2 regions of the Pseudoalteromonas ulvae UL12 genome follow, and region 1 is predicted to be linked to the other one. Evidence: riboswitches for the same ligand, from Rfam matches in the RefSeq annotation. Region 1 holds a riboswitch; the other holds the start of a gene.

Region 1 (15,337 bases):
GCTAACCGACAGATGAAGTAGATGAATGTATTGATTGATTTGGATTTGACCGCTTGCGCGGTCAAAAAGATAAGTAATGCCTATTGACGAGAGATTGGTTCAGATGGGTTAGCTACCCAATACACCTAATATCCAGTCATGGTAATTTGACACCCTAACTTGATAAGCAGTAGTACCATACAAACCACCTTTAAAATCAGATATATCGCCATGCCCTAACTGCCAACTTGATAAACCTACAAGAAAAGGAACACCTTCTTGAAAGATAACAGAAGCACCACCGCTATCTCCTGAACCATGCATACCTTCAAGTGGTAATGCGTTTTCTGGTTCGTCAAAGTTAAATGATAACCAGTTACCTTTCGCACTTTCAACAATATTTTGAAACTGGTTCATCACACGAAGTGATTTAGTATCTGGGTCTTCCCCAGTTAATCCGTTCCCAGTAGCTCCCCTACCATAGACTGTAATTGTTTTGTCTTTTTCACTTTTACCAGAATATATATTGATTGGTTCTACACCACTAACAGTTGAAGTTAATTTGATTAACGCTATATCACTTCTCGATTCGAAAAAATTCATTAGTGGCGCTAAATCACCTTTAAGTAAATCTTTATTAGGTTGGGTGTAATCTGGATGTATATGAACGCTTTCAATTTCATACACTTTTGAACCAATTAATAAATCCTTACCAACATAATCATAAAATATAGTGTGTGCTACAGTTACAACCCATTGTGAATTTATTAATACTGCATGTCCTTCATGGGGCATATCTATTAGATATTCAGGCTTTTTATCAATGACATAATTTTCAGGGGGAACATCATGTCTCTTCACTACAGCATTGCTGCATGTAGAAAAGAAAATAATTGATATGATAAATAAAACTTTCATATTACGTCCATGTTCATTGATGGGTAGCTAACGAGCCTGTAGATTTACTCGTTTTCAAGTTATTTTAATTAGTCTTTGAACCATAACTGAGTTCCTATTTTGATTCAATCGTTTAGGCTGTTTTGAGGTGAGATTTTAAATCGGGGTTTTAGATTGGTTTTCTTGCGGTATCTGTGAGGTGTTGGAGGTGTTGGAGGTGTTGGAGGTGTTTTCAAGAGTTTCCCCTGCTTAATAAAAATACATGACAGTTACAAATACCCCTTTGATTTTAAATCTTTTTCATTATGAAACAATACAAATCGGTATCGAAATTAGTGATGGATTGAATGACTTCTGTTTAGAAATCATTGATTGAACAAATCACAAACAAACTCTGTCGCGACATAAAGTCGTTTAGACAAACAGCTTGCAAATAACACCGATGCCAACCTCCCCCGTGATCACGCCCGGGAAATAAACAATTGATGAGTCTTGCATTTCATGGATGAAATGCAAGGTGAAGCTTGGCCATGGATGGCCTATCTTCACTGTTGACGTTCACATCAATTGATTATTTGCAGGATTTAGCGTGATGTCGGGGCGCTGAGAGTGTCCAGAGAGGGGGTCAGCGGCAGCCCCTCTTTGGTCGCCAACGCGACAACGGGGTTAATTTGAAAAGCAGTTTTTTAATTTAAAAGCAGTTGTTTATTTGAAAACCGCTTTTAAATAACTTTCGGGCTAAAGCCCAACCTACAAAAGCGGCCGAGGCTTGCACCTACAACCAATTTAAAAACATACACCGATGCCAACAATCTCCCCGTGATCACGCCCGTAAAATAAGCAATTGATGAGTCCGGCATTTCATGGATGAAATGCAAGGTGAAGCTTGGCCATGGATGGCCTATCTTCACCACTGACGCTCACATCAATTGATTATTTGCAGGATTTAGCGTGATGTCGGGGCGCGGAGAGTGTCCAGAGAGGGGGCAGCGCTAGCCCCTCTTTGGCTGTCGTCGCCAGCGCGACAAAGATGTTAATTTGCAAACGAGTAATCCAGTTAAATAGCCGTCGAGCTAAAGCTCAACCTACAAATCACAAGTACGGCCAATCGCGACATAAAGTCACTGCTACAATTCGAACATACGAACTTTTCTCAAAGCTCAAACCGATGCCAAAACCCCGTGCTCACGCCCTAATATAAAACAGGCTAAATCTTGATTTCTATACATCATCACCTTTGACTGAGCGTTTCTCGCTCTAACCAAATATCAAATATCTAATATCGATAGTTTCTCTCACCCATTAAACCGACCCCAACAGCACATTAATCACCTTTTCTAAACAAGCCTCACACGCCGTTAAACTGTTAACTCCATACGAACGGCAAGTTCTGCTCTCAACATATACTGAACGTGAATCGCAGACATATAATTTAGGCAACTGGCATCTCACCACCTCTGACAGACACCCTTACAGATAAGCTATCTCTGTGCGATAATGTATAAGGATTGTGTGTTTTCCTATATTTTTTTCGAAGTTGAGTGTCATTAATTGCCCTACAATTATTTATACGCGCTTCACATAAAATGAATCCACGACTTTATACACACATGATCTCAAATACTAAAAAAAACGAAGACAGCTAGAAACAAACAATGAGCTTAAGCTCATGAAAAATGAGAGCTTTGGAACGCAATGACAACCACAGAATACAGCAGCGATACACCAAGTATCTTTTGGCACGACTATGAGACCTTTGGTGCCAACCCTCAAAAAGACCGTCCGAGTCAATTTGCAGGCGTGCGCACAGATTTAGATCTAAACATTATTGGTGAGCCACTGATTATTTATTGCAAGCCGGCTCCAGATTACTTACCCCATCCGCAAGCGTGTTTAATCACCGGGATCACCCCTCAGCATGCACAAAAACATGGTTTGATTGAAGCCGAGTTTATCGCCAAAATTCACCATGAATTCGCCAAGCCAAATACATGTGTGGCTGGTTATAATAGTATTCGCTTTGATGATGAAGTCAGTCGTTATGCATTTTACCGCAATTTTTATGATCCGTATGCTCGAGAATGGCAACACGGCAATAGCCGCTGGGACATTATTGACTTAGTGCGAGCCTGTTATGCTCTGCGCCCTGAAGGGATTAATTGGCCTCGAAAAGAAGATGGTAGCCCAAGTTTTAAATTAGAAGAGCTCACCAAAGCCAACGGCATTGAGCATGCCGCTGCGCACGATGCCTTATCGGATGTCACAGCAACTATCGCTTTGGCCAAGCTTATTAAAGATACGCAGCCAAAACTGTATGATTTTTTCTTTAAGTTGCGCTTTAAAAAGGCCGTGGCTGATTTATTTGATATTTTCAATATGGTGCCGCTGGTTCATACCTCATCAAAAATTCCAGCAAGCCAAGGTTGTACAACTTGGATTGCGCCCATGGCGTTTCATCCAGTCAATAAAAATGCAGTGATTTGTTTCAACCTCACCCATGATCCCAGCCCACTGCTTGAATTAACCGCTGACGAAATCCGCGGCAAACTCTACACTAAACGCAGTGAGTTAGCTGAAGGTGAACAACCGATAGGCTTAAAACTCGTGCACCTCAATAAATGCCCGATTGTCGCCCCCGCAAAAACCCTGTTGCCAGAAAACGCGGCTAATATTGGCATCGATCGCGAGCAATGTTTAAAACACTTGGCTGTACTCAAAGCACACCCTGAACTGCGCGAAAAAGTCACCGAGGTATTTCAATCACAACAAGACTTTACAGGCAGCGATAATTGCGATTACCAGCTCTATAGCGGCTTTACTTCCAATGCTGATAAACATAAGTTTGATATTATCCGTGAAGCGCAGCCGCAAAATCTAGCCACCTTAGGCCTTGAGTTTGAAGACAAAAAATTCGACACTTTATTATTTCGTTATCGCGCGCGTAACTACCCCGAAACTCTGTCACCGCAAGAAATTGAACAATGGCGAAAATACTGTCAGAACAAACTGATGCATGGCGAAGACAGTCCATCAATTGATGCCCAAGAATTCATGATGAACCTCGAAAACTTGGTCCATGAAAACGAAGGCAATGAACGCAACATGAGTATTCTAAAAGCCCTCTATCACTACGCACAAAATTTATAACTGTGAACTCTCAGCAAGAAAAACTAAAAAGGTGCTGTCGGCACCTTTTTTAATCTCTCACGCTTACTTATTACACTTATTTATCGCGGTTGCGCTCTAAACGAGACAATAAGCTTGAGGTATCGTGGCGATTGCCACCCATGGCTTGCACATCCGCATAAAATTGGTCAACTAATGCCGTAACGGGTAACGCCGCGCCATTGTTGCGGGCTTCACTTAGGGCGATGCCTAAATCTTTTCGCATCCAATCAACAGCAAAACCAAAATCGTATTCCCCTGCCCACATGGTTTTATGGCGGTTTTCCATTTGCCACGAACCGGCCGCGCCTTTAGCGATAGTGTCCATGACTTTTTCACCATCAAGGCCCGCAGAGCGGGCAAAATGCAATCCTTCAGCTAACCCCTGAACAACCCCTGCAATGCAAATTTGATTGACCATTTTACACAACTGCCCAGCACCAACAGGCCCTAACAATTGGCTAAAACGAGCGTAAGCCGCCATGACAGGTTGAGCACGATTAAACAGCGCCTCATCGCCTCCGCACATAATGGTCAACACGCCATTTTCAGCCCCGGCTTGCCCGCCAGATACTGGCGCATCCATAAATTGTACTTCATTTAACTTTGCAGCAGCGGCGACTTCTTTAGCAACATCCGCTGACGTGGTCGTATGATCGACCAGCGCAGCACCGGCCGCCATGGTCGACAACACACCATCGTTGCCGAGTGTGACTGCACGTAAATCATCATCATTTCCCACACAGATAAACACAAAATCAGCACCGGATGCGGCAAGTGCTGGGGTTTTTGCCACACTGCCGGGATATTGCTCGGCCCATTGCAGCGCCTTTTCTATAGTACGGTTATACACCGTGACTTTATACCCAGCTTTGGTTAAATGACCCGCCATAGGAAACCCCATAACGCCTAAGCCAATAAAGGCAACATTGATTGACATAATTTTGTCCTATTTGCTTGCTAAACTCTGATAATTAACATGATTATAAGGAGAACTCATTCGTTTTCCTACCCATTAAAAGGAAACCTAATGGCGTCTATTTTTGATTTTAGTGCCCCGCTTGCCAACGGTGAGCTGCTTGAACTTGCACAATTTCAAGGCCAACCGCTATTGATAGTCAATACTGCGAGTAAATGCGAGTTAACACCGCAATATGTCGCACTCGAGCAACTCTACCAAAAATACAAAGCGCAAGGCTTTCATGTACTGGCGTTCCCGTGTAATCAATTTGAAAACAAAGAACCGGCGCAAAATGATGAAATAAAACAGTTTTGTGAGCTACAATTCGGTATCAGCTTCCCGATATTCTCAAAAGTCGCTGTCAATGGCCCAGATGCGCTTCCGTTGTTTAACTTTCTTAAAACAAACTCTCGCGGCTTAATGCATGCTCGGGCAATTAAATGGAACTTTACCAAGTTTTTAATTAACCGCGCTGGTCAAGTCGAAGCTCGGTACGCCCCTCGTACTAAGCCAGATGCTATCAGTGCCGTAATAGAGAGCATTTTATAAGATGAACATTGCGTTTTTTAGTGCCCAAAAATACGAACAACCTTTTTTTAATGCCCACAATCTGGCAAACCATACCTTACGTTTTTTTTCTGAACCATTAAACACATTAACGGCTAAATTAGCCGAAGATTGCCAAGTTGTCTGCGCCTTTGTTAACGATGATCTCAGCGCTGAGGTATTAGCAACATTAAGTGCACTCAATGTTAAGCTTGTGACCTTACGTTGTGCAGGGTTTAACAATGTTGACCTCGCGGCCGCCAATTCTTTGGGTCTGCCAATCACTCGCGTGCCGGCCTACAGCCCAGAAGCCGTGGCAGAGCATTGTATCGCGCTCATGCTGACCTTGAGCCGAAAAACTCATAAAGCTTACAACCGAGTCAAAGAAGGTAATTTTGACCTGAATGGCTTATTAGGATTTAACTTGCACAACAAAACAGTGGGTGTAATTGGCACAGGTAAAATTGGCCAAGCACTGTGCCGTATTTTAAGTGGCTTTGGCGCCAACGTTTTAGCTTATGATCCCGCTCCTAGTATCGAGACTCTAAACTATGTCCCTTTGGATATGCTATTAACACAAAGCGATATCATCAGCTTACATTGCCCTCTTACGCCTGAGACTCATCATTTAATCGATGATGCCGCGTATGAAAAAATGAAAAAAGGCGTGATGCTGATTAATACTAGCCGCGGAGCCTTAGTGGACACTCGTGCCACTATTGCGGCACTCAAAAGCAAAACCTTAGGTTACTTAGGTTTAGATGTGTACGAGCAAGAGTCAGAATTATTCTTTAAAGACATGAGTGAAGAAATTATTCAAGATGATGAGTTTCAGCGCTTGCTGACCTTTCCAAATGTCCTTATCACTGGCCATCAAGGTTTTTTTACTCAAGAGGCACTACAAGAAATTGCTCATATCACTCATCAAAACATCGAACAATTAGTGCAAAACCAACCCTTTACCAATCAAGTTTTGCCCTAACATCTAGCCTCTAGCCTCTAGCCAATAAAAAAGCCGCTTAAGTCATCACAACTTGAGCGGCTTTTTCTTAACTTTTATGCTAACCAAACGCGACGTTTAAAAAGACCGCGGTCATTAAAACAGGGCAAACAAACCGTACATACTGGGCAAACCAATAATGAAAACCGCTGGTCACTTCGCGTAATTGATTACCACGACGCCACAACCAGCCCACAGTAATAAAGTAAAACAGCCCCATTAACGGCAATTGATACTGTGTAAATAACTGAATGACTAGGCCAAATAACCATTCAAAATTTAAAATAATTAAGCTAGAACACGCAAAAATGACTAAGGTCACTAACCAAGTGGCTTTACTACGACTGACTTGATGATTTTCAACTAAAAACGCAACCGGAATTTCTGTCGAAGAAATAGTCGAAGTAATAGAAGCTATCGACATCAACACAAAAAAGAAAAACCCAACCAATAACCCTATTTGGCCCATAGTTGCAAACAACTCAGGTAAGACAGCAAAAATTAAGCGCCCTTCACCAATGAGCTTACCATCTTGAAACACTTCCACACCTTGTTGTTGAGCAACAAAAATAGCCGGAATAATCAACAATCCAGCTAAAAATGCCACACTGGTATCGAGCAGTGCCACCGATAAAGCAAGCTTAGGTAAGTTTTCATTAGGCTTTAAATACGAGCCATAAATCATCATACAACCAACCCCAAGCGACAAAGAGAAAAACGCTTGTCCCATGGCTGCAATAATTAAATCAGGATCGCGAATTTGCGAAAAATCAGGCACCAAATATGCCGAAAACCCAGCCATCGCCCCTTCTAATGTGCCGATATACACAATCAATCCAACCAGCAACAGCAACAACATGGGCATTAAGCGGCGAGACCAAGTTTCAATGCCTGATTTCACCCCTTGTAGAATAATTAAGGCGGTAAAGAATAAAATCACGGGAGTAAAAATAAAGTTCCGCAGCATAGTATCGCTGTTTAGAAACTCAGCAAGGGCTTGCCAACCAAAAAATGTCGCAATGGGCTCAATACTGTAAGCAATCATCCAACCTGCGACTATCGAATAAAAACTCAGCATGACGATGGCACCACTTAACCCTATGTACCCCGCAGCCGCGCCCATTTTCGCGCTTTGCTCTGCACAGGCTTTTTTAAGTGCAACGACTGGGTTTGCTTGTGCACTGTGACCTAAATACAACTCAGTATATAAAGCCGGTAAAGCCAACAAAAAGATAACAATAAAATACACCAGTAAAAATGCACCACCGCCGTGATTGGCCGCTTGTGTTGGAAAACCCCAAATATTACCTAGCCCGACCGCTGCCCCGGCTGCAGCTAAAACAAAACCTAATCGGCTTTGAAAGCCATCTCTTAGTTGTGCCATTTTCCGCTCATCTTTTGTTATTTTGCGCTATTAAACCATATTGAACGCGCTTCATATAGCTAAAACAGTACCAAGGATCACTTACTTAGGTATAATTCATAACCAATTGAACTTAATTGCTGAGTTTTTATGCCAATTGACTATTTTGCCAACACTCTGACCATTCAACATGGCACTGAAGATGACTTTAGCTTGTCAGAAAAACAGCTGGCTGTTTGGTTATGTGATGGCTCAAATGCCGATCTACAAACACTCAATCTTAAGCAAATTCTTCATCCAGATGAACATTGCATCTTAGCGCAGCGTAAAAAACAGCAAGCTCAGCAAGAATATTGCATCAGCCGAATGATTATCAAACGTGTATTGGTGAGCACCTTTGGCGCAAACGCCACCGAGTTTGCTAGCCGCTTTGATGCTGAGCAAAGACAATTACAGCTTTGGCATCATGACCAACTTTTACCCGTTTCGGTGAGTTTATCCCATTCGAACGGCTTTGTGGCTGTGGCAATGAGCCTTGGCAACCACGCATTTGGCCTTGATTTAGAGCGCACCAATAAACCCCGCGCTTTTTTAAAACTCGCCAAGCACTTTTATCATCCAGACGAAGTCGAACTAATTGAACAAAGTGCAGCTAATGAGCAACAAGCTGCCTGTTTTTATCGGATTTGGACGCTTAAAGAAGCACTCGCCAAGACACTCAAAAAGCCCATTGCACAATTGCTACGCCCTAACGTATTCGAACTCATTCAATCCAATCAGTTACATAGCCAGAGCACGCAAATCAACCAGTTTGATTTAAGTTTGATCTGTGCTTCGCCTCTCGAATTTAAACACATCCAAGCCTCTACACTCAATGAAAAGAGTTTGTCAATAAATTGATTTAATTAGGGTCTGTTGACCTTTCAGGGTTAAATTTGCAGCAGTCTGTTTGGTATTTAGGCAAGGCAGCACCTATGTGGTGTGGTGTTCCCCATAAATAGGTGATAACGCAGCATCAATGCCAAACAGGCGCTGCCCTTCGGGTTCTGCCCAGGAGCGAATTACTCTTTGTTGCTCGGTTTTGACTTAGCCCGCTAGGTTACAAACCTCACGCCGCGATTAAATCGCTCCTAGTTTGAACAAATTTTAATCCGCAAAGGTCAACAGACCCTAACAGTTCCCTCTTCTTTCACAAATATCTACCATTCACTATTTAACGAAAAATCACTAAATAAATAATCCGACACAAAAAACGAGCCTGTTGGCTCGTTTTTACATTCTGATGCTTTAATTATGCTTCAAGTAATCGACGGTGAATCGATTGCACCACAGCATCTGATTCTGTCTGTTCAACCAAAAAGCACAAATTATGTTTGCTCGCACCGTGGCAAATCATCCGAATATTAAAATCAGCTAACACTTGCATCAGGTTCATTTCGTGCTGGCGTAATTGAATTTCAGAGCCAACTAAAGCAACTAGAGTTAAGTTGTTTTCAACCGTGACATGACAAAACTCACTTAAACGCTCTAGACACGCCTGATCAAGTTCTGGGCGACTGGCATTGGGCGCATTATCTAACGTCAACGCCACGCTGATTTCTGAGGTAGTAACGAGATCTACCGAAATGTTCGACTCAGATAAAATCGTAAACACTCGTGCTAAAAAGCCACTGGCGAGCAGCATTTCTGGGCTTTTTAACGTCAAGAGTATTTGGTTTTTACGCTGAGTAACCGCGCGAATGCCCGGATGCTGCGATTTTTCTTTTTCAATCCAAGTGCCTCCTTGATGAGGCTCACGGCTTGAACCGACAAATACACTAATTCCAGCGCGGCTGGCCGGTAAAATAGTGGCAGGGTGTAAGACTTTTGCACCAAACGTGGCCATTTCGGCTGCTTCATCAAAGCTTAGTTTTGCGATTGGGCGGGCTTTTTCACATAAACGCGGATCGGTACTGAAAATCCCCACCACATCGGTCCAAATATGGACACTTTTTGCCGAAACCGCTTCGGCCAGTAATGCTGCACTGTAATCTGAGCCACCGCGCCCAAGAGTGGTTGTTCGGCCATGCTGATCAGAGCCAATAAAACCTTGTGTCACTATCACCGCATCATCCAGTAAGGGTACTAAGTGAGCCTCAGCAGCTTGTTTGGTCGCAGCAACATTGGGAGAGGCTTTACCAAAATGGGCGTCGGTTTTTAATACTGTACGTACATCAAAGCGCTGTGCATTCACCCCAACGTCACGCAATACTTGGCTGAATAAACACGATGATAAACGCTCACCAAAACTAAGTAATTCGTCGTTATGTTGTTCGCTGGTACTGATAATTGCAGCACAACGCTCAAATTCCGCCAAAGTTTGCGAAAACACTGTGGCTAAATCAGCTTCAAGGGTTAAATGCGCCAAAATATTATTTTGAATAGCCAACACACCATCAATATGAGATTGGCGCTCATCGGCAGAAATATTGTTTTGGCTTAACGCCACTAAGTGATTGGTGACACCCGCACTGGCACTAACAGCCACCAGGCGAACATGATTATCGTCATGGATAATTTGCGCACAGCGCTGCATTGCAGGGTAATCGGCTAAACTTGTGCCACCAAACTTGGCAACAACATAAGATGAATTCATTGGGTCTCCTTATTTATTAGCAAGGCTAATAAATGCTACTCAAGGAGAACTGCACGGCAAGGGTACTGAAGGTAATCGATGTAATCCACTGCCAGAAGCTCTCCACCATTAATTGGTGACAGTTCAGAGGATTCAGCCTCTAAAACCGAGAAAATAACACTGCGGTGTGCATTTTCCCTCGGCGAAGGTCCCCCTCGATACATAGTCACTAGACACCGCGTCCTCATATGTACTACCTGGCCTTCGCACCTCTTCTGAATTACCTGTCTAAAACAGGCAATAAAAACCCCACTCGAAAGCGGGGTTTTAAATCTAACGTTTAGACGTCTAGCTGTCAATCATTAATTTATTTGACAACAGGGCTGCCCACTTACATTGTCATCATAAAGCCCGCAAAGTACGAACCGACATAACCAATGGTGTAAGCAATAAGCAAGTAGACACTCTGGCGTAAATAACTCACAAAGGTCAGCTCTTTGACTTTACTCATTGCAATAATACCTGCCGCAGAGCCGATAATGAGCATCGAGCCGCCTACGCCAGTGGCATACGTAAAGGTCAACCATTGACGTGCATCCATTGCAATATCAGCTTTGAGCAACGCCGCTGTCAGGGGCACATTATCAACAGCTGCCGACAGTAAACCCATAATGTAATTGGCATATTCTGGGGCTAAAATTTCATACAGATGGGTAAATTGTTTCAAAACCCCCACTTCTTTCATCGCGCCAACGAGCAATAAAACTCCTACGAAAAACAGCAAGGTGTCGTATTCAATTTCACGAATATAATCGATGATTTTTTTGTTGACGTCTTTTTTGCGCATTAAAAATTGTGCGACTAAAAACATTAAGCTTAAACCGAACAAAAATGTTAATAATGGCGGTACAGAATACAAAACGCTGAGCGCCAAGGTACCAAAAATAGTCGAAAGAAAAATAACTGCGATGGTGATATCGGTTTTTTCTACCCGGCGGTTGGCTTGCTCTTCAAACACTACCGTGCCATTCATCCCTACAGATAACATCCCAGCAAGTGCAATCACACTGACAACCGCTGGCGCAATCAATAACAATAAATGACCTATGGTGACTTTATCGGCTAAGAAAATCATCAAAGTGGTGACATCACCTGTAATCAATGATACTCCGCCAGAGTTAACCGCAAAAATAATTAAGGTGGTGTATTTGATGAGCTTTTTACCATCTAACTTCAGCGACATCACCACAGCTAACGAAATAAGTGTGGCAGTAACATTGTCAGAAATCGACGAGAACAAAAAGGCAAAGCCGCCGACCAAAAACATCAGCTTGCGTTCACTGATTTGTTTGGGCATCACTCTTTGTACTAAATTTTGAATAAACCCTTTGGAGTTTAAGTACGCAACAAAGGTCATCGCAGCCATTAAAAAGAGCCATAAAGTGGCTATCTCTAAGATGTTGTGATCTAGCTCATGTTGTATAGTTTCAGGGCTTTGGCCATGAATTGGGAAGATAAAAGCGATTATCCAACATAAAGTACCAAAAAAAAGCGTGGTTTTGGCCTTGTTTACATGGATAATATCCTCTATAACGATAAGCACAAACGCGAGTGCAATTAGCGACAGAATGATACCGGTAACCATTTTTCGTTAACAACCTTTAATAGAAAAGTAAAATATTTGCGTTACAATCAAGCGGCGCGTAGTCTAGCACTTAAAAGTACATAAAACTACCGGAGTGTACCGACGATTTTAGTCGTGGTAACTCAAATCAGAATAGATATTAATCAAGCAGTGGATAGTTATGATCCCACCGAAAAAAATACTCAATATTTTGTCTGAACATTGGCCTCTAATTGAGACCTTGATCACCCGTTTTAACATGGCCGATTTCAACATCCACGATGTGCAAACCATTTTAAAAGCAAAATACCCAAGCTGGACAGGCGAAAAAGTTTTTAAAGAAGCCAACCGCCTGCTCACACACGATATTGTTATTCCGCTCGCCAAATCATCTCAGCTCGAGCTCAATCGTTCGATCGCAGAATTTGCTCAATACTTATTACAAGAAGAAAATTTAGGTATTGCTGAAGAAGTGCACGTGCTGGTGCGTGATTTAGCCCGTTTAGGCCAGCGTTTAACTCAAGCAGGCCAAGATGAAGACATTGATGAGTTGCGCCGTTATGCCCGTATTATGGATGAACGGGTGCGAAAAATTGTTAAACTTTTTTACCACAACGAAAATGCAATTTTAAACATCGTTGAACAAGCCAAAGCGGATGAATCACACCGTTCGTTGGCCAAACGCTACCAAGCAGTGATTGAAGCCTTTGATCAATACATCGAACCCATGCTCGAAATGATTGATATCGGCGGGGAATTCAAAGCCTGTTTTACCACCATCGAAACTCACATCAGCGATTTACTTGAGCAAATTAGCCTCTCGGGTAAATTATTTAGTGAAAAACGTCAACTTGAACAATTACGTACCCGAATTTTAGATATGCACCTCAGTGGCCGCGAAAGCTTGCGCAAAAGTGCCGATATGCTGATGCCACTGCGGGAAGAGCTGCGCCGCAATACGTTATTAACGCGACAAGTCGCAAAAGTGCTTGGGGTGATCCGTAAACAAGGGGTCGATGCCACATTAAGCCACAGCCAACCTCATATCACTTCAGATCTACAAAAGTTTTCTCTCGGTCAAGCTCATCAAATGGTCGCCTACATGGCTCACATTGCACAATTTGAGCAAGAGGAATACCAATTGCCCGATCAATCTCATGTGCCGGCCTTTATCAACCCGAATATTCCCGAGTACAACGCGGTCAAAACTCGCTTTAATGCGCAGCTGGCTTTATCCAGTGACAACGCACAACCGCACAATATTATCAATTGGCTCGACACCACCTATCCGGCTCTTGAAGCCGATGAAATGCTTTTTCTGTATCAGAAATTAGCTAATGACGATCAGTTACACGTCGCCCACAGTGACGACGCAACCATTATTACTCTTGCCGATACGCAATTTAAACTTCACCCGTATCAGGCCACTTTAAAAACTAACTAATATGACACAGATAAATTTAGCTGAACTTACTGAGCTACAAACCATTAATAAAAAACTCGTCAGTGGTTACCATATCAGTGAACAAGATGTGCAACTTTGGCAACAACTCGACCATTATCACGAGCAATATACTGCGCTATTTGAGGCGCTGGGCCATCAACTAATCAAAGACGGCCGAGGGTTTTATTACCTCGAGATCGAAGACAGCACCCCAAACATGGGCAAAATATCCCGAGCCTTTGCCTTAACTACCTATGTGTTGGTCGAACATTTCGCCAATCAAGGTAAAGATCCCCTGCGCGCCCTCTTCGAACACGTCTGCGATTTAGAGCTGATGCAAACGTTAGTGCAAAACAATAAACATTTGTTTGACCAACTCGAAATTTTTTCAGGCTCAGACTTACGTAAAGATGTGTTTATGCGTATGAACCGTTTTGGTTTAGCCAAAGAAGTAGAACAAGGTTTTGTAGTACAAAGCCCCATTTATCGCTACCTTGATGCGCTTATGGAAATTAATCATATTGATGAGGAGGAGCAACAATAATGGAACAATTATTCGGCTTAACCAAATTAGCCCTTCTCAACACCGCAGGCTATGCCAAGTGTGTGATCCCACTTGATAAAAGTAGCTCAATCTGCGCGCCGAACAACACCGGTAAAAGTTCGGTGATTAATGCCTTACAGTTTCCACTAATTAATGATTTGCGCCTTACAGAGTGGGATGGCCATGATTTAGAAGAAACCAGAAAATTCTATTTTAGTTCAGATCAATCCTATATTTTACTCGAAGCAGAGCTGCCTCATGGGCCGGTGGTGATAGGTGTGGCGGGCCTTGGAAAAATAGCTGGGTTTGCCCATCAGTTTTTTTGTTACAACGGTAAACTGAATATTACTGACTACACCCAAGGTAAAACCATCGTTAAATACACGCAGTTATTTAATCATTTAAAGTCACTCAGTTTTTCACCGTTTGAATTAAAAGCCCAAGAACTCAATGCATTACTAACAGGTGGCGCGAGCCCGTTCGACAGTGAAATCAGTCTTAAAATGATTCCACTTAACAATGTACAAGACTCGGCGATTTACAAAGAAATTTTCCGTAAGATCTTAAACTTACACAAGCTCGGTGCCCCCGATGTTAAGCGCTTTATGTTACGTGTTTTTGAGCGTCATATGTCTAACTCTAAGGTCGACTTTTATGAAGTTTGGCGCCGCGCATTTGATAAAGTCAATCGTTCACGGCGTGAACTCAAAGCTCTCGAATCCATGCAAGAGCCCATCAGCGCCCTTGAAGCAATGCTTGAAAATCAAAGTGTGCTAAAAGGAAAACTCGCTACGCACGCACCAAAAATCGATCAAGCTCTGGTGGATTTTGAGCAATACCAGCAAGCTCAACTCGATGAGCTTGAGCATAACCTCGCCGAAATCGAAACTGAAAAACACGACTTTGAGCAAAAGCAAAATTTATATGTGCAGCAGTTACGGGACATAGAACGTAAATCAGCCCAGCTTGAGCAATGGTTTAACCAATTCAATGCCTTGTCTCATGAATTTGAGTTAGCCGATGAAAGTACTTTAAAAACCAATTTAGCCAATTTAAGACAACAATATGATCAGTTGTCTCATTCGATTACCAGTGCGCAAGGGCAAAGTCTGCATACCTTAGATTTTCGAATCAAAGAAACCGAAAAACAAATCAAAAGCCTGAAGTTACAACTCAAAAATCTTGAATACAATTTATTTA
Region 2 (15,337 bases), on a different contig from region 1:
GATTTGCCACGGGATACATGGCTACTCTCACGCAATTAGAGTTCGGTTACTTATAATTCGGTGTAATTGGTAAAAAACTTGTACAGTTCAGTGCCTTGATTGACGCTCGCTGAAGCAAAATGCAAAATTGCGATTGCATCGTGGTCATAGGTCAAAGTGTGTAAAGGGGTTTCACTTAAATAGCGCTCCATGCGCAAAATATTCGCAATCGGATCACCTGCTTTGATATGACTCCCTAATGGTGCCAAATACTCCACCATGCCCCCCATAGGCGCATAATAAGCAATATAATCATCAAGGTGGCAGGCGTAACGGGTCATTGTGACCGGGCGATATTGCCCATTGTTAAATGTTTCTTTATACGTGAGATAACTTAAAATGCTGAGCGCGTCTTCTTTGGCGGCAGCGAGATCGATTTTTTCTTGCGATCCTAATTCAACAGTAAATGCTTCAACAGCAACATCAAACTCTCGACCTTGTTTGGCAAAGGCGTGACTTAAATCCCACCATGGGCAAAAACTCGCTTCATCTAATGCCCCTGCAAAACCGTTATCAATCAATAGGACATGCTCAATGTTGAAATAGCTCGCACTGTTTTTTGCATAAGTTGGGCAGTATAGGTGCTTGCTTGAAATCGGCCCTGTGTGCAGATCAAGAACGATATCAGCATGATGTGCGAGGCGCTGCAAATTATAGGCGATGCGTTGGCCTGTTGTGAGCTGATAAGCTGGACCACTGAGTTTATCATCAAGTGTATTGATTATCGTTTGGCGAAACTCCTTGATAACAACGTCGTGGCTACTGTGAATATGTTGCGCCGCAAATTCATCAACTAAGTGGGTTGTATCATAATACATGCGGTTCCAATTAGTGCCGGTAATTGGGTCAAAACGCCCGAGAGTGAATTCACCTGATTTTTGGTTGCAACCAATCGGATTCGCATAAGGAACTAAGGTAAAGTCAGCACGTAAATCAAGGTGTTTAAGTTGCTCTAGTAGCTGGTAAATAACGGCGTTACCTTGCACTTCGGCACCATGCATATTGGCTTGGATAAATACATGGGGCCCGCTGCCATCTCCTTTGATCCGATAAACCGGTATCGTCAGTGGTAAACCATTGGCTATTTCGCCGACTAAGATGTTTTCTTGACTGATTTGATTCATGGCATTATCTCAAATAGTAATCAGCACTTTCGCTTTGACGAATACAGCTGACAACCTTGTTCTCTATTACATATTCAGCAGCGAGTTCATGGCATAAAAAATAAGGCATGCTCTCGGTAAATCCGTATGCACCGACTTGGCTAAAGACCAAATGATCGGTGTTATGCACATCATTAGGTAGCAAGTGCTCACCTAGGCTGTCGAGCGCAGTACAAAGCGGGCCGTGTACTAGAAACGCCTGTGTAGGTGCTGACGAATGGCGCAGTAATTGCGCCGGAAATGCTTGATTGGTCACCGCAGGGCGTAAAATATGATGAATGCCACCGCGAGTAATCAATTGGTGATGACCAAAATTCTCTTTTTGTTCAACCACAGGATTGATGTAATGGCCGCATTCTCCCACTGCATAGCGACCCAGTTCCATCCAAAGCTCTTTGACGCCAGCCGCTTGCTTTATGGTTGCAAGCGCATCAACTAACACAGGCCAATTTAACCGAGCGTCGTTTGTTTGGTAGGGGATGCCCAATCCGCCGCCTAAATCGAGTACATCAAGTTGAAACCCTAACGTTTGCGCTAATTGCTGCAAAGGAGGCACCATTTGCGACCACAGTTGCGCAAGTTTTTCGGTACTGAGCAGATTGCCCCATTGGAAAATATGTAAACCGACAAAGTTTAGCTGGGGGTAATCGGCAATGGTTAAGGTCTGCCATTGCTCACAGCCTAAACCAAATGGCGTTAAGCTATTGCCTCCTAGCGGGTTTTTTTCGCCATCAGGCCAGCGAAGCTGAACCCGAAGAAGAATATCGAGTTTCACTTCGTTGTCTTGTGCCGCTTGATTAAGCCACGTGACTTGATTCAAGCTCTCAGCAACAAAAGTGCGCACGCCTGCGCCAAGAAAGTGCGCAATTTGTAGCTTACTTTTTGCAGGGCCGGTATTGAGCACTCGTTCGGCAGCGATCCCTTGTTTTAATACCTGATTTAGTTCACCACTGCTGGCGACATCAAAATTAAAACCGCATTTATCTAAGGTTTGGATCACCTTTGATAACGGGTTCGCTTTCACTGCGTACCAGAGCTTGACCACATTTTGTTCCGTCAACGGCTTTAGGTGGTTACTTAGTTGGTCTAAATCATAGATAAAAAATGGGTTCTGCTCAGTCTCAACCAATTGGTTGATATGACTACGAACATGAGTGCTCAAAAAACTCATTAACGTAATACCTCTTCCAGTGCTAATGATGCATTTGATTGCTCGTCGCGATATTTCACAATCAAAGCACAGGACATGTTTAATCCTTGATTGCGACCCCATTCACTTGAAGCAGGGCGAGAGCCGGGGACAACAATCGCATATTCTGGAATTGCTTCACCACGTTCAAGTTGACGCTCATTCACGCAGTCATACACAGGGATAGTCGCAGATAAACGGACACCCGGAGCGAGGACCGCACCTTTTTTAACGACTACACCTTCAACAATGACGCAACCTGCACCAATAAAAGCGTCATCTTCAATCACTACTGGGCTTGCACCTACTGGCTCAAGTACCCCACCTAATTGTACCGCGGCACTCAGGTGAACATTTTTACCTACTTGCGCGCATGAACCGACTAATGCATGACTATCAACCATAGTGCCGCTGTCGATGTATGCACCGATGTTGACATAGGCTGGAGGCATAATAATGGTGCCCGAGGCGACGTAAGCGCCTGGGCGTACACTGCTTCCACCTGGGACCATACGTACACCGTCTTCAGCTGAAAAGCCACGTACAGCAAGATTGTCTTTATCAACAAAACCACCAGGGAATTCAATGTTAGTGCCATTTTTAAAGACATCTAAAATGCCTTTTTTCACGTCAACATTGGCATGCCAATCGCCATTTTCATCTTGTGTTGCAGCACGTACAGTGCCCGCTTCTAAATTTTGTAATAATGCTAACCAGCTCATGAATAGTCCTGTTTAGTTAAAAGATAAGATAGTGTGATTTGCTGCATCAATAGCGGCATGATCAGTTAATTCGGTGTGAGTTAAAGGTGGGCGTAAGTCAGGGCAATCAATACGTCCTTGCTTATGCATGAGTACTTTAACGGGAATGGGATTAGCGACAGTGAATAAGCTGTTGATTGCGCGTGACCATTGACTAAATAAGTTCGGATAGGTGCCAGCGAGTGAACGGCGCACAAATTCAGCTGTTTGCTTTGGCCAGGCGTTGGCCGCGACAGAGACAAGTCCCTTCGCTCCAGCTTGAGCAAAATAAGGCATCAGGGCATCATCACCACTGTAAATCGCGAGTTCTGGGGCTATTGAGCGAAATGCTTCAAATTTCGCGATGTCACCGCTGGCCTCTTTCATTGCCCATAACGTTGAATGATGGCTTAAATTGGCGAGTACCTGCGGGTCAATTGCGACTGCACTTCGCCCTGGTACGTTATATAACATACAAGGGTGAGCTGAGTTTGCCAGTAAGGTATCAAACCAGTGTGTTTGGCCTTGAATACCCGGTTTTGCGTACAAAGGAGAGCCAAGCAAGTAAGCATGAATTGGCATGTCGTTACAAAACTCAAGCCATTGCACTTGCTGCTTTAAATTAAAGCCACCGACAGCAACCATGAGTGGCACATTGGGAGCTAGATTACACACAAAACGGACGATCTCTTGTTGCTCATCCATTGTGAGTGCAAGCCCTTCGCCGGTGCTTCCGAGTAATAAAATACCATTGTTGGCTTGAACTTGTTCAGCTACAAGTTGCGCTAAGCCATTAAAATTAATGGTGTCTTGTTCTGTAAACGGCGTAATTAAGGCCGTCCATAATGGATATTCAGATAAATCGAATTGTTGGATCATCTCTACCGAACTCATAACACGTCGATAGGATGCAAATGATGAGAAGTCATATCGCTACCGAACATATAAAATTCGAAGAGCGAATGGACTTAAATAAAATAAAGCGCATGGCCTTATTTTCTAAGACCAGAAGCTCTCCACCAAACATACAACAGCATCGCTGTTATTGGTGACAGTCGCTGGGATTCAGCCCAGTCGCCCGAAATTGTATTGCAGCAAACAATACGCATTCTCGGCGTTAATTCCCCTCATAAGTGGTCAACGGAGTTTGCTCTCCTCGTACTTATTACCTGAATAACGCACCTCTTCTAGCCCTAAAGTATCTGCTATGTTGCGATGCAAATACTTTGTAATAGGGTGTATGGCGCAAATTGAAACATTTTAGCCATCTATATGTCAATAATGATTTATTAAATTTTATGCAATGGCGCGGGTGTTAGTGTGTTTTTAGAGGCGTTATTAATCTTGAGAGTATAAAAACCATCAAATTAAAGTTATTAAAAATTAATGTGTTAATTGTTGGCGCTTGTGTTTTTAGACGTAGAAAGAAAAAAAGCGGCACGAGCCGCTTTTTTTGCATTTTTAGGTGTGGTTAGTGGCGAACTCGAATATCACCAACACCCACTTCGAGGTTTAAAGTGAACTCGCCTTGGCCGCGGTATTGAATTTCAGAGCTGACCATCTTGCGGTTTTCTTTAATTTCATTCACTAAACCCGTTACGCGAGTATCACCCACTCCTGAGTCTAAATCGATGCGCTTAAAGTCATTTAATACGGTATCAACACGAATTGAACCCACGCCTACTTCGATATCGGCAGAATTGGCTAATTTGTTCACTTCTATGCTACCAACACCTAAGTTGATATCTATTGCTGCCGAGCGCGGAACTCGAAGAGTCCATTCTTGTTGCAAATCATCCTCATCGATTTCAAGTTTCACTCTATTGTCGGTCACTTTTTTAGATAAAGTGATATTTGATAAGTCTTGGCTTGACGAAAACCAACCATTTTTCTTTGGTTTAATCTCTATTTCAACTTCGAGTTGGTTGCTGTCAGTGACTTCAATCTCAAGACTGCCAACTGGAAAATTAATATGTAAGCTCTGTTGTTCAGTCATAGTGAGATTTTCACTGATCCGCTTTTCGCTATCGGCCAATGCCGCAGAAGCAAATAAAATAGAAGCAATTGCGATGATGTGTGTGGCTAGTTTCATGAGTGGTCTTCCTGAATCATTATTTGTAGTTATCTATTAAGACGCAGCATCGGTGCAAAAAGGTTTAAATAAATTTAAAATTTTATTTGTATATTGAATTCAATTTTGCGTGTAACATAAAATTAATCTATGTATGCTGTTGTCCTAAGTGGAGTGAACGATTCATCTTACACATAACAATTGAATAAAAAATCCTTTTAATGTGATTTAAATTGCTTTTTAGGGTGTTTTTTTTCAAAACTAGGTTTTTATTTGGATTGAATTTATGGTTGACTTGCCGAGGCGAAAAGGTTACTAATAAAAAGGTAATCAACGCAGGTGATGATGCCCTGCTTAATAAAATGAATTTTGGTTAACAATTTAATGTCTAAAAACACACTTTCTCTAGTCCTTATTATTATCAGCGTGGTGATTATTATCACCGCGGGGGCGAGTTAGTGTCTAAGTAAAATTGCTTAACTACCAACCCTCCGCACTGAAAAGTTCGGGGGGTTTTTTGTTTCTAGGTGTTGTGAAAAATTAGTAAAAATTAAAGGGTTAAATACGATGACAGGCGCGCAGTTATTAATAGAGTTACTAGCCAAGCATGGCGTTAATGAGGTTTTTGGTTATCCGGGTGGAGCAATCATGCCTATTTATGACGCTCTGTATGGCGCGCCAATCAAGCATTATTTAACTCGTCATGAGCAAGGTGCCGGATTTGCTGCGGTAGGTTTTGCTCGCAGCACCGGCAAGCTCGGTGTGTGTTTTGCGACCTCGGGGCCAGGTGCGACTAATTTAATCACATCACTTGCTGATGCCATGATGGATTCAGTGCCTTTATTAGCCATCACAGGGCAAGTGCCAACGGCTGCGATTGGATCCGATGCGTTTCAAGAAATTGATGTTTTAGGGATGTCGTTGTCATGCACAAAACACAGTTACTTAGTCGAGCGAGCAGAAGATTTAGCGGAAATATTACAAGAAGCAATACATGTTGCACAGTCTGGACGTCCCGGACCAGTTTTAGTTGATATCCCAAAAGACATTCAGTTAGCGCAAGTGCCGTTCCATCCATGGCTTGCAGCGGATGATTACAAGCCGACAGTCAACATGAGTGAAGTTCAAAAGGCCAATAATTTGTTAGCCAATGCCGAGCGACCGGTAGCATACATAGGTGGAGGGGTGCAGTCGGCTGACGCTCAAACGCATTTAATGGATTTTTTAACCCGTACGCAAATGCCTGCAGTTTCCACATTAAAAGCATTAGGGTCAGTGTTACCTGAATATTCATTGGATATGGGCATGCTTGGCATGCATGGCGGACAAGCTGCCAACATAGCAGTGCAAGAGTGTGATGTTTTAGTCTGTATTGGTGCTCGTTTTGATGATCGTGTTACGGGTAACTTAGCTAAGTTTGCCGCTAAAGCGAAAGTGATTCATCTCGACATTGACGCTGCCGAAGTGGGTAAGCGTAAGCCAGTTGCTGCCTCTTTGGTGGCCGATCTAAAAGACTCATTACCACACTTACATACACCATTAACTAAAGCGGCGTGGCAGACACATTGTCAGCAGATGATGAAAGAATATGCTTGGCGTTATGATTACCCAGGTGAGAAAGTTTTCGCACCATATTTACTGAATACACTTAGTAAAATGATGCCTAAAACGGGTGTCGTTTGTTGTGATGTGGGCCAGCATCAAATGTGGGTGGCGCAACATATGAAGTTTCGTCATCCGAGTAACCATTTAAGTAGTGGTGGTGCTGGCACGATGGGGTTTGGCCTACCTGCAGCCATCGGAGCGCAAATCGCTCGGCCAAATGATTTTGTGATCACGGTATCCGGTGACGGCTCCATCATGATGAATATCCAAGAGCTTGCAACCATCAGGCGCAATAATTTACCAGTCAAAATATTGATCCTTGATAACCAACGCTTGGGCATGGTGCGTCAATGGCAGCAGCTATTTTTCGATGGCCGTTATAGTGAAACAGACTTATCGGATAATCCTGATTTTGTCGCGCTTGCAGCTGTGTTTGGTATTCCTGGGCAAACCATCACCCATGCGAACGAAGTCGATGCGGCGCTTGAGAAGTTAGTAAATTCAACCGGCCCTTATATTTTACATGCTTGTATTGATGATAAAGAAAATGTGTGGCCACTTGTCCCGCCAGGTGCAAGTAATGAACAAATGATGACAGAGGTGCAATCATGAAACACTATTTACAAGTCGAACTGAAAAATCAGAGCGTTGCTGTTGAACGCTTTTTACGTGTGACGCGTCATCGTGGATTTTCTCTAACTCATATGCAACTCGAAGCAAAAGATGAGCGTTATTTAGTGAATTTTACCGTCGATAGTGATCGCCCTATATATTTACTGACACAGCAGCTGAATAAACTGATTGACGTCAGTTTTGTTGAACACCAATTACAACAGCAAGCGGGTTAATTCATCGCTTAATTATAATTTTACCGGTTTGCCGGGTACTTTATTAACAGGAAAGCCTTTATGTCACAACAGTCAGAATTTATTTGGTTAAATGGCAAGATGATCCCTTATGAGCAGGCGACAACGCATGTATTGAGTCATGCAATCCATTACGGAAGCTCAGTGTTTGAAGGGATCCGAGCATACGACACACCAAACGGTCCGGCCATTTTTCGATTAACTGATCACATGAAGCGCATGTATGACTCGGCGAAAATATATCGAATGGAAATCCCTTACTCGCTTGAGGAATTAATTCAAGCCTGTAAAGACACGGTGGCGCAAAATGGTTTTAAAGATGCTTACCTTCGTCCTTTTGCATATTTAGGTCACGTAGGTTTGGGGCTTAACCCGAAATCACATATTGCTGATGTCTCGGTTGCTGCAATGCAGTGGGGCGCATATTTAGGTGAAGACAGCCTTGCTAACGGGGTCGATGTCTGTATTTCTTCATGGAATCGTTTAGCGCCGAATACAATGCCAACTGCAGCCAAAGCGGGAGGCAATTATTTATCTTCTCAGCTGATTTCTGGTGAAGCTAAGCGCAATGGTTATGTTGAAGGAATTGCTCTTGATACCAATGGCATGCTAAGTGAAGGAGCGGGAGAAAACCTTTTTGTTATCAAAAATGGCGTGTTATTTACCCCACCGACGACAGCATGTATTTTGCCTGGTTTAACGCGAGATACCATCATGACCTTGGCTAAAGAGTTTGGTTATGAAGTACGCGAAGAAGCAATTGCCCGTGAAGCCTTATATTTGGCTGATGAGTTTTTTATGACAGGCACAGCTGCAGAAATAGTCCCTGTAAGAAGCGTAGATAGAATTCCAGTTGGAACAGGCGCTCGAGGACCGATCACTGCAAGATTACAAAAAGCATATTTCGATTTGGTTAAAGGGCAGACTGACGACCCTCATGGCTGGTTAGAGTACGTAAACGTATAACATTAATTTTTGGGAATGAGGACTAGGAGATGCGTCTCCTAAAACACAGAGGTAACTATGGCTAAATTAAGAAGTGCAGAAACAACTGAAGGTCGAAAACGCGCAGGAGCACGCGCTCTTTGGCGTGCGACAGGGATGACAGATAAAGATTTTGGTAAACCGATTATCGCGGTTGTTAACTCATTTACTCAATTTGTGCCTGGACATGTTCACCTCAATCAACTGAGTGAATTAATGGCACAAACCATCACCGATGCCGGTGGGGTACCAAAAGAATTCAATACTATTGCCATTGATGATGGGATTGCAATGGGACATGGTGGCATGTTGTATTCATTGCCGTCACGGGATTTAATCGCTGATTCGGTCGAATATATGGTTAATGGTCATTGTGCTGATGCCATGATTTGTATTTCAAACTGCGACAAAATTACACCAGGGATGATGCTTGCTGCTTTGCGTCTAAACATACCAGTGATTTTTGTATCAGGTGGCCCAATGGAGGCGGGGAAAACGCGTTTGGCTGGTATCGATATCAAACTTGATTTGGTTGATGCGATGGTCAAAGGCGCTGATTCGACTGTGAGTGATGCGGATTCTGAACAGGTCGAACGTTCTGCTTGCCCAACGTGTGGATCATGCTCGGGTATGTTTACGGCAAATTCAATGAACTGTTTGTTAGAGGCCATCGGGTTAGCGTTACCAGGTAACGGTACTACCCTTGCGACTCATAAAGATCGTAAACAGCTCTATGTCGAGGCGGGTGCGCGAATTGTCGATTTATGTCGTGAATATTATCAAAAAGATAACGCTGCTGTATTACCCAGAGCGATAGCTAATCGCACTGCATTTATGAATGCTATGGTAGTCGATATTGCGATGGGTGGATCATCAAATACAGTTTTGCATTTATTAGCGGCTGCGCAAGAGGCGGGCGTTGACTTTGATATGTCTCATATCGACGCATTATCTCGTAAAACACCATTTTTATGTAAAGTGGCCCCAGCGACACCCGATTACCACATTGAAGATGTGCATCGTGCTGGTGGCATGATGGCGATTATTCGTGAATTAGGTAAAGCGGGTTTGGTTGATTTATCGGTTGATCATGTGGCGGGCATGACGATGGCTGACTTAGTGAAAAAATGGGATGCGACTGATCCCACAAATGAAGCTGCTCAGAAATTCTACCGTGCAGGCCCTGCCGGTATTCGCACCACCAAAGCCATGAGTCAAGAGTGTCGTTGGCCTGAAGGGGATAATGATCGCGAAAACGGATGTATCCGCAGTGTTGAAAATGCGTTCCGACAAGACGGTGGTCTTGCGGTTCTTTACGGAAACTTGGCAGAAGATGGTTGTATAGTTAAAAGCGCCGGTGTGGTTGATGAGATGCTGCATTTTGAAGGGCGTGCAGTAGTCTATGAATCTCAAGATGATTCAGTAGCCGGCATTTTAAATGATGAAGTAAAAGCGGGTGATGTGGTTGTTATCCGTTATGAAGGGCCTAAAGGTGGACCAGGGATGCAAGAAATGCTGTATCCGACCAGTTACTTGAAATCAAAAGGATTAGCCGAAAAATGTGCGCTTATCACAGATGGGCGTTTTTCAGGCGGCACGTCAGGGCTATCGATAGGGCATGTATCACCTGAAGCTGCTAGCGGTGGCGCGATTGCTTTTGTTGAAAATGGCGACAAAATCATCATTGATATTGCAACACGTCAAATTCAACTCGACCTCAGTGAAGAAGAGCTTGCAGCGCGTAAGCAAAAACAACTTGATCGCGGTAAGTTAGCATTTAAACCTCTTGACCGTGAACGATATGTTTCATCAGCATTAAAAGCTTATGCATTATTGGCAACCAGTGCGGATAAAGGGGCGGTGCGTGATTTAGCTAAATTAGAGGAGCTAAGCTGAAATGGTGTCAAAAGAGCTTGAGTACTTCAGAGCAATTATCCAAGCCAATATGGAGCCATTGGCTAAATTGACTCAAGTGAGTGACATGCCAAGTTTAGAAAAAAAACTGGGCAATAAAATTTGGTTAAAACGCGAAGATCAGCAGCCTGTTTATTCGTTTAAGTTGCGTGGTGCCTATCATAAATTAAAGCAACTACCTGAAAAATCTAAAGTTGTCACTGCCTCTGCAGGTAATCATGCCCAAGGTGTGGCACTGAGCGCCAGTTTTTTAGGTCACACAGCTAAAATAGTGATGCCAGTGACGACACCAGAAATTAAGGTCAATGCTGTTAGAGATTTAGGTGGGGAAGTCATTTTGCATGGCCATCATTTTGATGCCGCCAATAGCTTTGCTTTGAATCTAGCCGAGCAAGAAGGTGCGGTGTTTGTCCCGCCGTTTGATGATCCTGATGTTATTGTGGGTCAAGGCACGATTGCACGAGAGTTAATGCAGCAACTCCCAGAGTTAGATGCTGTATTTATTCCGGTTGGTGGCGGTGGATTACTCGCTGGCATGTCGGTGTATATTAAATCGCTGCGCCCTGATATTAAAGTAATTGGCGTAGAATCAGAAGAAAGCGCATGTTTAAAAGCTGCGCTGGAAGCGGGTCACCCCGTTGAGCTTGAACGGGTGGGAAGCTTCGCCGATGGTGTTGCAGTGAAGATTATCGGCAAAGAAACGTTTCGTTTAGCTCAGCAATTTTGCGATGAAGTAGTGACGGTGAGTAGTGATGAAATTTGTGCCGCCATGCAAGATGTCTTTGTTGGAACCCGAGCTGTCGCTGAGCCTTCAGGGGCACTCGCGCTGGCAGGATTAAAAAAATGGGTCAGTGACAATCAAGCGCGCAATATGAATTTAGCCGCTGTTTTGTCTGGCGCTAATCTTAACTTCGACCGATTACGCTATGTTGCAGAGCGCACCGCTTTAGGTGAAAAAAATGAAGCGTTACTTGCTGTCACTATCGGTGAAGAAAAAGGCAGTTTCCGCAAATTTTGTAAAGCGTTAGGTGGGCGAGCGATTACCGAGTTTAACTATCGATACAGCGCTGTCGCGATGGCACAAATTTTTGTTGGTGTGGGTTTGCGTCGCGGCCAAGTGGAGTTAGATGAGTTAAAAAATGAATTAACGACACTTGATTATGATTTTGCTGATTTATCTGATGATGAATTAGCTAAGCTCCATTTGAGATATATGGTTGGGGGAAAGCCCGATCAAATCTTACAAGAAAGGTTGTTTCGTTTTGAATTTCCTGAATATCCGGGGGCGCTTGAGCGCTTTTTAGATACCTTAGGTACAAATTGGAATATTACTTTATTTCATTATCGCAACCATGGTGCAGCCACGGGCAACGTGTTGGCTGCGTTTGAGATCCCGGCAGAAGACGATAGCGCGTTTTCGGAGCATTTAGCCCGTTTAGGTTATGAATACCAAGAAGAAACGTGCAACCCATGTTATCAACGATTTTTGGCGGCAAATGTTGAGCGTCTCGCAAATGTAGGATAAACGAGCCGTGTACAAATTAAGAACGCTGCAGATTGTGGCGTTTTTTTTTATTTATCAACTATAGTTTAAAGTCATAAAGCACAATGAATTCAGCAACAAGGATTGTATGCGAACCTTACTCATCGGGTTGTTTTTTTTCTTATCGCCTTACCAAGTCAAAGCTAATGATAGCGTTGTGTTGCAATTAAAATGGCAGCATCAATTCCAGTTCGCGGGTTATTATATGGCAATTGAGCGGGGTTACTATCACGAGCTGGGTTTAAATGTGACCATAGTTCCTGCTGCGCCTCAAGATATCGATACGATCCCCAAAGTGGTGTCTGGTCAGGCTGATTTTGGTATCGCCAATTCCGGCTTGCTTTTACATCGCATGGAAGGCGAGCCATTAGTGGCCATGTCGGCTATTTTTCAAAGTTCACCATATTGTTGGTTGGCAAAAACAGATCAGGGGATTAGAAATGTCGCTGATTTTAAAGGAAAACGAATCGCATTTTTTAACCAAAAAGAGGGGGCAGAGCTATTTGCTATGTTGTCTCAGCACGGCTTGAGTGCAGCTGATTTTGTTTTAGAAGATAAGAAAGTCACTTTGCAAAATTGGATCAATAATGAAGTGGATATTTTGAAGGTCTATGCCACTAATGAACCGTTTTTACTCAAGCAGCGGCAAATAGGTTTTCATTTGTTTTGCCCTAAAAAGCATGGCTTAAATGCATATTCAGATGTGTTATTTACGCGTCAGGACGTCATCGATAAAAATCCGCAATTAGTACAGAGATTTTACACCGCGACCAACAAAGGCTGGCGAGAAGCCATTAATCACCCAGAAGAAGCTATAGAGGTGATTAAAACACACTATAACAGTCAAAAATCTCGTGCTCATTTGGCATTTGAAGCAGAGAAACTGATTAACCTGGTGCATTCAGATCACACTCAGTTAGGGCAAATGTCGAGTGCCCGTTGGCGAGTTATTGCTGACATGTATGGTATTGATAGGCAAATTGTTGAGCAAAACTTACCTGGTTTTATATATCAAACAGCCAAAAGTCAGCCATGGGATATCTCATGGATGCATATTTTGGCATGTATCATCATTGTTGTGTCATTTCCGAGTTATTATCGCCTGTTGTCGACAGAGGAAAAGCGTAAAAATAAGCTGTTGGTGAAGTTAAACTGACAAGCAAGAAACGAAATTGTTATGATAGCGTGTTTTTTCGTTTGAGCTTTATTTCATGAATTATGATGCGCACTTCTTCGCTTTAGATCAATTATTATCTCGCACTCAATGTTATTGGCAGTTAGTTGCATTTGATCACAGTCATATCCCTTGGCCTGAATTAGTATCGCCTTTGCAGGCACTCAGTGATGACGATGTCGCTGAACTGGACAGTTGTCCGCATAAGTTGCAGCAATGGTTGGCGCAGTATATTCCTGATGTCGCTCAATTAGCGCCATTAGAAATATTACCAAGTCTAGATAATCAGAATGTTGCGTGGCCATTTTGGCTTGAAAGTGGTATCAAAGGTCGTAAGATTGCCCAACTGAAAAGCTTTGTATCTGCGGTGGATGAGCAGCACTTACCGGTTTTGGAGTGGTGTGCAGGAAAAGGTCATTTAGGCCGCATGTTGTCATATTCTGGTGCACCACGTGTGCAAAGTGTCGAATTACAATCACACTTATGTGAACAAGGAAAACATCTCGCTCAGAAATATCAGTTGAACATCCAATTTGATCAACTGGATGTTTTGAGTAAACGAGCTTCACACTTTGTTGAACAGCAACAGCATGGGGTAGCTTTACATGCCTGTGGGGCGCTGCATCAGCAATTAATGCAGTTGGGGGTGGAGAAGCAAACTCAAAAGCTGACATTATCCCCTTGCTGTTATCATTTAATCGAGCAAGATTATTACACTGCGATGAGTGAGCGTGCTAAGCAATCAGCCTTGCAATTGCAAAAATCCGATTTAAAACTCGCTTTACAAGAAACGGTTACAGCCGCAGATCGAATCACTCAATTGCGTCAAACTGAAGTCGAATGGCGTCTAGCTTTTGATTCGATGCAGCAAATAGTGTGTGACCGAGACACATATTTAAGTGTCCCTTCAGTAAGTAAATCGATGTTCAATGGCACATTCAGCGATTTTTGTTTCTGGGCAGCTGATAAAAAAGGCATCACATTACCTGACGACATCGACTTTGATGCTTATTTAATTAAGGGAAAACAACGAAAGCAAGTGACAGACCGTATTGAATTAATTCGCCATGCTTTTCGCCGAGCGATTGAGTTATGGTTAGTATTAGATCGGGTGTTATTTTTACAGCAGCACGGTTATCAGGTTACCTTAAGTGAGTTTTGTGCTAAAACTATTACTCCTAGAAACGTGTTAATTCAAGCCATTAAAAATAAGAATAAAGAATGAAAAAACTAGGTCAGTTATTTGCGAACAATCGGCATTGGGCATGCAAGATGACTGAAGGTAACAGTCAATTCTTTAAAATATTGTCTATGCAACAAAACCCTGAGTATTTATGGATCGGCTGCTCCGACTCCCGAGTACCTGCGAATGAAATTGTAGGTTTATTACCAGGGGAGTTATTTGTCCATCGTAATGTAGCCAATGTGGTGGTGCATACCGATCACAATTGTTTATCTGTGATGCAGTACGCAATAGATGTTCTGCAAGTTAAACACATCATGGTTGTCGGTCACTATGGTTGCGGTGGAGTCAAAGCAGCATTAGATGGAGCTAGATTTGGCTTAATCGACAATTGGCTGCGTCATGTTAGTGATGCAAAAGAGAAAAACCAGCAGCAACTCGATGCGATTATTGATCCCCTGCGTAAGTTTGATGCCATGTGTGAAATTAACGTAATAGAACAAGTTAGGAATGTGTGCCAAACTAACTTAGTAGAAAACGCATGGGACAGAGGGCAGGAGCTTTCTGTACACGGTTGGATTTACGGTCTCAAAGATGGTCATCTAAGAGATCTTTGTTCTGGTATTAGTCATACGAATGAGATGCACTCTATATATCAACTTGCGATTGAAGATGTTTTTTCATCAACTCGCTAAGTTATTTATTGGCTTTTTTATCGGGTTGCTCTTTTTTCCCTTTAAGGTTGCGGCTTTTGAAAAGTTGCTCTTAGATGTGCCTATTTTTCCTCCTTACACTTATGTGACTAGCGAGCAGCGCCTAACCGGGCAAGGTGTTGAAAAGATCAGTGGTATATTGAATAAAATTGG

The links. Region 1 has a riboswitch for lysine ahead of lysC (lysine-sensitive aspartokinase 3). Riboswitches for the same ligand answer to the same signal wherever they lie in the genome.
Region 2: linked by a shared signal. The riboswitch ahead of dapA (4-hydroxy-tetrahydrodipicolinate synthase) and the one ahead of lysC (lysine-sensitive aspartokinase 3) in region 1 are both predicted to bind lysine.

The regions. Positions count from the first base shown of each region.
Region 1 covers NZ_AQHJ01000026.1:110,095-125,431, forward strand. Annotated here, with positions in the region: gene PULV_RS07800 (trypsin-like serine protease) at 109-897, opposite strand; gene sbcB (exodeoxyribonuclease I) at 2,572-4,023, shown strand; gene PULV_RS07810 (NAD(P)-dependent oxidoreductase) at 4,100-4,981, opposite strand; gene PULV_RS07815 (glutathione peroxidase) at 5,072-5,551, shown strand; gene PULV_RS07820 (2-hydroxyacid dehydrogenase) at 5,553-6,530, shown strand; gene PULV_RS07825 (sodium-dependent transporter) at 6,610-7,932, opposite strand; gene PULV_RS07830 (4'-phosphopantetheinyl transferase family protein) at 8,062-8,811, shown strand; gene lysC (lysine-sensitive aspartokinase 3) at 9,203-10,546, opposite strand; lysine riboswitch at 10,634-10,808, opposite strand; gene nhaD (sodium:proton antiporter NhaD) at 10,917-12,170, opposite strand; gene PULV_RS07845 (hypothetical protein) at 12,331-13,593, shown strand; gene PULV_RS07850 (condensin complex protein MksE) at 13,595-14,137, shown strand; gene PULV_RS07855 (coiled-coil domain-containing protein) at 14,137-15,337, shown strand, end outside.
Region 2 covers NZ_AQHJ01000029.1:91,567-106,903, forward strand. Annotated here, with positions in the region: gene PULV_RS12855 (succinylglutamate desuccinylase/aspartoacylase family protein) at 51-1,163, opposite strand; gene PULV_RS12860 (PLP-dependent decarboxylase) at 1,168-2,373, opposite strand; gene PULV_RS12865 (2,3,4,5-tetrahydropyridine-2,6-dicarboxylate N-succinyltransferase) at 2,373-3,113, opposite strand; gene dapA (4-hydroxy-tetrahydrodipicolinate synthase) at 3,126-4,010, opposite strand; lysine riboswitch at 4,133-4,326, opposite strand; gene PULV_RS12875 (hypothetical protein) at 4,603-5,223, opposite strand; gene ilvG (acetolactate synthase 2 catalytic subunit) at 5,770-7,419, shown strand; gene ilvM (acetolactate synthase 2 small subunit) at 7,416-7,655, shown strand; gene PULV_RS12890 (branched-chain amino acid transaminase) at 7,716-8,639, shown strand; gene ilvD (dihydroxy-acid dehydratase) at 8,697-10,553, shown strand; gene ilvA (threonine ammonia-lyase, biosynthetic) at 10,555-12,096, shown strand; gene PULV_RS12905 (ABC transporter substrate-binding protein) at 12,203-13,270, shown strand; gene PULV_RS12910 (methyltransferase) at 13,326-14,513, shown strand; gene can (carbonate dehydratase) at 14,510-15,166, shown strand; gene PULV_RS12920 (substrate-binding periplasmic protein) at 15,144-15,337, shown strand, end outside.